2 linked regions of the Asticcacaulis excentricus CB 48 genome follow. The protein of the gene in region 1 binds, or shares a complex with, the protein of each later gene. Links are inferred from orthologs where the notes say so. Each region holds a gene or a part of one and is shown in the gene's direction. Other genes may lie near its edges.

The links.
Region 2: the proteins of secY (region 1) and secA are in contact, whole or in part, in a crystal structure (PDB 3DIN), measured with the Thermotoga maritima proteins. The link is inferred for Asticcacaulis excentricus CB 48 from one-to-one orthologs. Residues at the interface, in WP_004081795.1 of Thermotoga maritima: Glu108, Gly109, Glu110, Glu111, Ala236, Glu237, Arg238, Arg239, Ile240, Thr241, Ile242, Gln243, Tyr244, Ala245, Arg246, Arg247, Val248, Thr249, Gly250, Arg251, Arg252, Val253, Tyr254, Gly256, Ala257, Ser258, Thr259, Tyr260, Leu261, Pro262; in WP_004082002.1 of Thermotoga maritima: Glu261, Ala262, Arg263, Lys300, Ala301, Arg302, Thr303, Ile304, Ile305, Leu323, Tyr324, Asp325, Pro326, Val329, Ser330, Tyr333, Ile336, Lys340, Phe345, Val349, Glu363, Phe364, Tyr374, Ser375, Gly376, Gly377, Glu393, Ile395, Thr482, Ser483.

The regions. Positions count from the first base shown.
Region 1 is NC_014816.1:1,009,541-1,012,695, forward strand. The notes cover bases 39-2,877. They hold secY (preprotein translocase subunit SecY), read left to right. Parts: upstream 39-701; coding sequence 702-2,054; downstream 2,055-2,877. Other genes in these bases: rplO (50S ribosomal protein L15), read left to right, coding at 48-527; ASTEX_RS04770 (adenylate kinase), read left to right, coding at 2,051-2,623. In the rest of the region: rpsM (30S ribosomal protein S13), read left to right, coding at 2,973-3,155. UniProt on the Escherichia coli protein: The central subunit of the protein translocation channel SecYEG. Consists of two halves formed by TMs 1-5 and 6-10.
Region 2 is NC_014817.1:981,756-985,502, forward strand. The notes cover bases 103-3,533. They hold secA (preprotein translocase subunit SecA), read left to right. Parts: upstream 103-492; coding sequence 493-3,333; downstream 3,334-3,533. Other genes in these bases: ASTEX_RS16160 (peptidylprolyl isomerase), read right to left, coding at 103-285; ASTEX_RS19500 (hypothetical protein), read left to right, coding at 3,484-3,533. Outside these bases: more of ASTEX_RS16160, read right to left, coding at 1-102; more of ASTEX_RS19500, read left to right, coding at 3,534-3,747. UniProt on the Escherichia coli protein: Required for protein export, interacts with the SecYEG preprotein conducting channel.

The DNA.
Region 1 (3,155 bases):
CGAGTTGGCGTTAACGCCAGCGCATCTTTTCAAGAAAGGCATCCCAGATGACCAAGCTGAATGAAATCCGTGACAATGAAGGCGCCACCAAGGGGCGTATGCGCGTTGGCCGTGGCCCCGGTTCGGGCAAGGGCAAGACGTCCGGCCGCGGTGTAAAGGGTCAGAAGTCGCGTACCGGCGTGTCGCTGCTAGGCTTCGAAGGCGGTCAGATGCCGCTTTACATGCGTATGCCGAAGCGTGGCTTCAATAAGCGCAACCGTGCCGAATACGCCGAAGTCAACCTGTGGCGTCTGCAACAGGCCGTTGACGCGGGCAAGCTCGACGCTTCCGCGACCATCGACGCCGCCGCCCTGAAGGCCGCCGGTGTCATCCGTCGTGAACTCGACGGCGTGCGCCTGCTGGGCGAGGGCGAACTGACGGCGAAGCTGAGCCTGTCGGTCTTTTCGGCCACCGCTTCGGCGGTCAAGGCGGTCGAAGCCGCGGGCGGATCAGTCGCTCAGGCGCGTCCGGCCAAGACCGAAGCCTAAGTCAAAAATGTCACGCACCCTGATCTTTCGGGATCAGGGTGCGGCATTTTCGGTTTCGCTTCCCCATATGCGACCAAAGCCGGAGGTCACTCGCTTTGACAACGGCTTGCGGGGCCCGTAAGGGTGGTACAGACAGGACGGAATCATGCATTTCGTCCGTGACTTGAGGTTTTCATGGCATCTGCGGCTGAACAATTAGCGGCCAATCTGAACTTCAGCGCCTTTGCCAAGGCGACTGAGCTTCATAAGCGTCTTCTTTTCACTCTGGGCGCGCTGATCGTCTATCGTCTGGGGACCTATATCCCCATTCCAGGTATCGATCTTGCGGCGTTTGAGCGGGCCTTTTCGGGCCAGTCCCAGGGCATTCTAGGCATGTTCAACATGTTCTCCGGCGGTGCCGTTGAGCGCATGGCGATTTTCGCCCTGAACATCATGCCGTATATTTCGGCGTCGATCATTGTTCAGCTGATGGGTTCGGTCTATGCACCGTGGGAAAAGTTGCGCAAGGAAGGCGGCGAAGCCGGCCGCAAGCAGCTCAATCAGTATACTCGCTATCTGACCCTCATCCTGGCGCTGGTTCAGTCCTTCTCCATCTCTGCCGGGATGCAAGCGTCTGGTCTGGCGCTGGACCCGGGCCCGATGTTCATTATCTCGTCGGTCGTCACCCTGACGGGCGGTACTCTTTTCCTGATGTGGCTAGGTGAGCAGATCACGGCGCGCGGCGTTGGTAACGGTACCTCGCTGATCATCTTTGCCGGTATCGTTGCGGTCCTGCCGCGCACCATCGGTAACCTGCTGGCGCTGGCCAAGGAAGGCCAGATCAATGCCGGCGTCCTGCTGCTTATCGTGCTGGTTCTGATTGCCGCTATCGTCTTTATCGTCTTCATGGAGCGATCGCAGCGTCGTCTTCTGGTTCAGTATCCGAAGCGTCAGGTTGGCAACCGCGTAATGGGCGGCGAATCGTCCTTCATGCCGCTGAAGGTCAACACCGCGGGCGTTATTCCGCCGATCTTTGCCTCGTCGCTGCTATTGATGCCGACTACGGCCGCCGCGTTCCTCGCCCGTGACCCTTCCAAGGTGCCGGAATGGCTGTCGTGGCTTCCGGGCGTAACAGCGCAACTGACGCATGGTCAGCCGGTGTTTATGGCGCTCTATGCCGCCATGATTATTTTCTTCTGCTTCCTTTACACCTCGCTGGTCTTCAATCCGGACGAAACGGCGGAAAACCTGCGAAAGTATGGCGGCTTCTTGCCGGGCATCCGTCCGGGCAAGCGCACGGCCGAATATCTCGACTTCGTGCTGACCCGCATTACGGTCATCGGCGCGGCCTATATCACCATCGTCTGTCTGCTGCCAGAATTCCTGATCTCAAACCTGGGCAACAGCTTCTATTTCGGAGGCACGTCGATCCTGATCGTCGTGACCGTGACCATGGACACGGTGGCTCAGATTCAATCGCATCTGCTGGCACACCAGTATGATGGCCTGATCAAGAAATCAAAAATGCGGGGAGCGCGCGGCAGATGAACCTGATTCTTTTCGGACCTCCGGCAGCAGGCAAGGGCACGCAGGCCAAGCGTCTGGTCGTGGCGCACAATATGGTGCAGCTTTCGACCGGTGATATGCTGCGTGCCGCCATCGCGTCGGGTTCCGAGCTGGGCCAGAAGGTCAAGTCGATCATCGACACGGGCGGGCTGGTGTCGGACGACATCGTGATCGACCTGATCAAGACCAATCTACCAGCGGCCGAAGCGGCAGGCGGAGCCATTTTCGATGGCTTCCCGCGCACCGTGGCTCAGGCCGAAGCGCTGGACGCCATGTTGGCCGAACGCGATTCCACCATCGACATCGTCGTCCGTCTCAAGGTCGATGACAATGCGCTGGTCGAACGTATCGAAAAGCGCTTTGCCGAACAGGGGCGTTCGGACGACAATCCTGAAAGCTACAAGGTGCGTCTGGCAGCCTATAACGCGCAGACGGCGCCCCTGTTGCCCTACTATGCGACACAGGGCAAGTTGGTCGAGGTCGATGGCATGGGTTCGGTCGAAGAGGTTTCGGCCCGTATCGAAGCCGCGCTGTCCGAGCACGTCAGCTAATCACAGATTCGGAAATTTCGGTTTCCAATGCCTTCACCCCAAGACAGGGGCGGGGGCACCCCTCCAGCTTCGGCTGGAACCCAACCCTACCGTCTTTTTGGGGCTTGCAACGGCTTTCACCTCCCGTTAACGGCTTCGGACAACGGAACTCACCGGGACATTGTCAGATTCAGTTTGAATCTTGACAATATCTCAATCCTACCCATTGACGGGAGCCAAACCCTCTGTATAAGGGGCAGCTTCCGCGAAAGGCGCTTGTGCCCGCTCACCCGCCATCCCTGAGGGATGGGGTAGCAGGCGCGTCCCTTTCGCCTTTTAACGTGTCAACGCACGTTCAGGAGATTCAGACGTGGCCCGTATCGCAGGCGTCAATATACCGACCAATAAGCGCGTTGTGATCGCGCTCCAGTATATCCACGGCATTGGTCAACAAAAGGCCAAGGAAATCGTGGAAAAGGTGGGCATCGAAGACGCCCGCCGTGTAAACTCGCTCTCGGATGCCGAAGTGTTGCAGATCCGCGAAACCATCGAC
Region 2 (3,747 bases), on another replicon or contig:
TTTCAGCGCTGCCTGCGCCAGCAGCTTCTGGTCGATCACCTCTTCCAGCGTGCGGCGAAACAGGGGCGACGCCAGATCAAAGGGTTCGCCATCGCCGATCAGCCCCTGCTGAACCGCCTCATAACGCACGTCCGACGCCCAGATGGTATGGCCGTCGATGCGGGCCACGGCGACGTCGCCGGGCTCTGGCGGGCGCTCGTCCAGAGTCGGTTTGTCGCACCCGGCAATCGTCAGGGTCACAAGGGCCAGAACCGCCACCTGCCTGAGCTTTGTCCAACGCTGCATACTGAAAGCTTCCCCGCTGTCGTGCGCATCCAACTTACATTGACAGAACGCAAGCGCAAGCCTAAGTCAGTCCGCGCGCTTGAAAAGCGCCGGCTCACGCCTATTTGCCTATTACGCCATACACGTGACACCTTGATATTCTCCAAACGGGTGTGTCCGAATAAGGCGGACAGGTCAAAATACTGAAATCTAATCGTCGGGTATCTCATGCTGGCTTTCGCCAAATCTCTGTTCGGCTCCGCTAATGAGCGCAAGGTCAAGTCGATGGGCGGGCGTATTACCCGCATCAATGCGCTGGAACCCCGGATGAAGGCGATGAGCAATGAGGAGCTGGCGCATCAGACCGTCCTGTTCCGCGAACGCATTGCCAATGGGGCATCGCTCGATTCGCTGCTCGAAGAGGCCTTTGCCACGGTGCGCGAAGCTGCCTGGCGCTCGATTGGTCAGCGTCACTACGATGTTCAGCTCACCGGCGGCCTGATCCTGCATCAGGGCGGCATCGCCGAAATGCGTACCGGCGAAGGCAAGACGCTGGTCGGCACGGCACCGGTTTACCTCAATGCGCTGTCGGGCAAGGGCGTGCACCTGATCACCGTCAACGACTATCTGGCCAAGCGCGACGCCGACTTTATGGGCCGCGTCTATCGCTTTCTGGGTCTTTCGACCGGCGTCATCGTATCGGGCATGTCGCCGGGCGCGCGTAAAGCGGCCTATGCCTCGGACGTCACTTACGGTACCAATAATGAATTTGGCTTCGACTATCTGCGCGACAACCTCGTCTATAACCGCGAGGAAATGGTGCAGCGTGGCCACCACTACGCCATCGTCGATGAAGTGGACTCCATCCTCATCGACGAAGCGCGCACCCCGCTGATCATCTCCGGCCCGACCGAAGACCGTTCGGAACTGTATAAGGTGCTGGACGCGCTGATCAAGGACCTGATTCAGGACCCCGAAACCTTTGAGCTGGACGAAAAGCAGCGTCAGGTCCTACTGTCGGAAGCGGGCTCTGAGCGTCTCGAAGAAATGCTGACGGCGGGCGGGCATCTGGCCGAAGACACGACCGGGCTTTACGACGCCGCCAACGTCTCGCTGGTCCACCATGCCAATCAGGCCCTGCGCGCCAACACCCTCTACACGGTCAATAAGGACTATATCGTCAAGGACGGCGAAATCGTTCTGATCGACGAATTTACCGGCCGTATGATGCAGGGCCGCCGCCTGTCGGAAGGCCTGCACCAGGCCATCGAAGCCAAGGAAGCCGTCGCCATCCAGCCGGAAAACCAGACTCTGGCTTCGGTGACCATCCAAAACTATTTCCGCATGTACCAGAAGCTGTCGGGCATGACCGGCACGGCGGCAACCGAAGCGGCGGAATTCGGCGACATCTATAAGATGGACGTGCTCGAAGTGCCGACGCACCGCCCCATCAAGCGTATTGACTATGACGATGAGGTCTATCGCACCGAGCGCGAAAAGTTCAAGGCCATCGCCGATCAGGTCGCCGACTGCTACGTGCGCGGTCAGCCGATCCTCGTCGGTACGGCCTCGATCGAAAAGTCCGACGCCCTGTCGGAATTCCTCAAGACCTACACCTACGACGTCGAAACCAAGGCCGTAAAACCGGAATACGCCAAGCTCGACAAAAAGGAGCTGACGAAGCTGGGTGATGCCGCCTTCGATATCGTGCGCGGTTCGGGCAAGGGCATTCCGCACAATGTGCTGAACGCGCGCCACCACGAAAACGAAGCCTATATCATCGCAGATGCCGGCGTGCCCGGCGCGGTGACCATCGCCACCAACATGGCCGGTCGCGGCACCGATATTCAGCTCGGCGGCAATGTCGATCTGCGGGTACAAAAGTGGCTCGAAGAACAGGCTGGGGCCGGTGTGGAGGTGTCCAACGAGGCGCTTCTGGCCAAGAAGGCTGAGGTCGAAACCCAGATCGCCGACCTCAAGCTGAAATCGCTGGCTGCGGGTGGCCTGTTCGTGCTCGGCACCGAGCGCCACGAAAGCCGCCGTATCGACAACCAGCTCCGAGGCCGTACCGGCCGTCAGGGCGACCCCGGCACCTCGAAATTCTACCTGTCGTGCGAAGATGACTTGATGCGCATCTTCGCCGGTGACCGCCTCAACGCCATGATGAAAACCCTGGGCGTCGAAGAGGGCGAAGCCATCACGCACAAGCTGCTCAACTCGGCCATCGCCACCGCCCAGAAGCGCGTCGAGCAACGCAACTACGAAATCCGTAAGAACCTGCTGAAATACGACGACGTGGTCAATGACCAGCGCAAGGCCGTCTTCGAGCAGCGTCAGGAGTTCATGGACACCGAAGACCTGTCGGAAATCGTCTCCGAAATGCGCGAAGAGACGATCCGCGACCTCGTGGACCGTCACCTGCCGCCCAAGGCCTATGCCGAGCAGTGGGATATTGCCGGGCTGAAAGAACAGTGCGAGCGCCTGCTGGGCCTCGACCTGCCGCTGGAAGAGTGGGCCGCCGAAGAAGGCATCGCCAACGAGGAAATCGAAGAGCGCATCCAGACCATTGCGGCACAAAAGATGGAGGAACGCCTCCAGCTTTTGGGCCCGGATCAGATGAAGGCGCTGGAAAAGAACTTCCTGCTTCAGATGATCGACATGCAATGGCGTGAGCACCTGATGCACCTCGATCACCTGCGCGCGGTCATCGGTCTGCGCGGCTACGGTCAGCGCGACCCGCTGAACGAATACAAGACCGAGGCGTTTGCCCTGTTTGAGACGCTGCTGGTCAATCTGCGCCACAATGTGACACGCTGGCTGATGACCGTCGAGATCCGCTTCCAGGGTCAGCCGGAGCCGGAGCCGGTGCGTTTTGAGGAGATCCACCTCAACCCCCTGACCGGTGAAAACGAACGCGCGCCGCAACTGAGCGACGACCTGACGCCGGAACAGCGCGCCGCCCTGCCCGTCTCGGCCCTGCCCGCGGGTTGGGAAAGCACCTCGCGCAACGGTTTGTGCCCCTGCGGTTCCGGCAAGAAGTTCAAGCATTGCCACGGCGCGCTGATCTAAAACCATATTTTAAAGCGGCCTGTTGTCCCCCGGATGTCACATCCGGGGGATTGCTTTTTCGCGCCCCAAGATTCCCCCGTTGCCACCCCGTGAGGAATTGGTTAACGTCGCTTAAGGCCTGAGTGGTTTCGGGCACTTGGGGGTATAAAAATGTCGTGCATACGCGTTCTGACGTCGGGGTTGCTGATTGCCGGCACCGTTCTGAGCCTTGAGGCCCTTAGCCCTGCGGCGCAGGCGCAAACAATGACCATCGCCAAAACACCGGCACCGCCGGTTGTTCCCCCGACCTTACAAGGCTCATTCATTTCGCCCGAAGCGCCGCTGGCGCCGAAGATTGAGCTGGATCCGGCCCTGATCGGCATGGCCCCGCGCCTGGAGGGGACCGCTGCGGCCACCGTTTCGCCCGAAGACAAG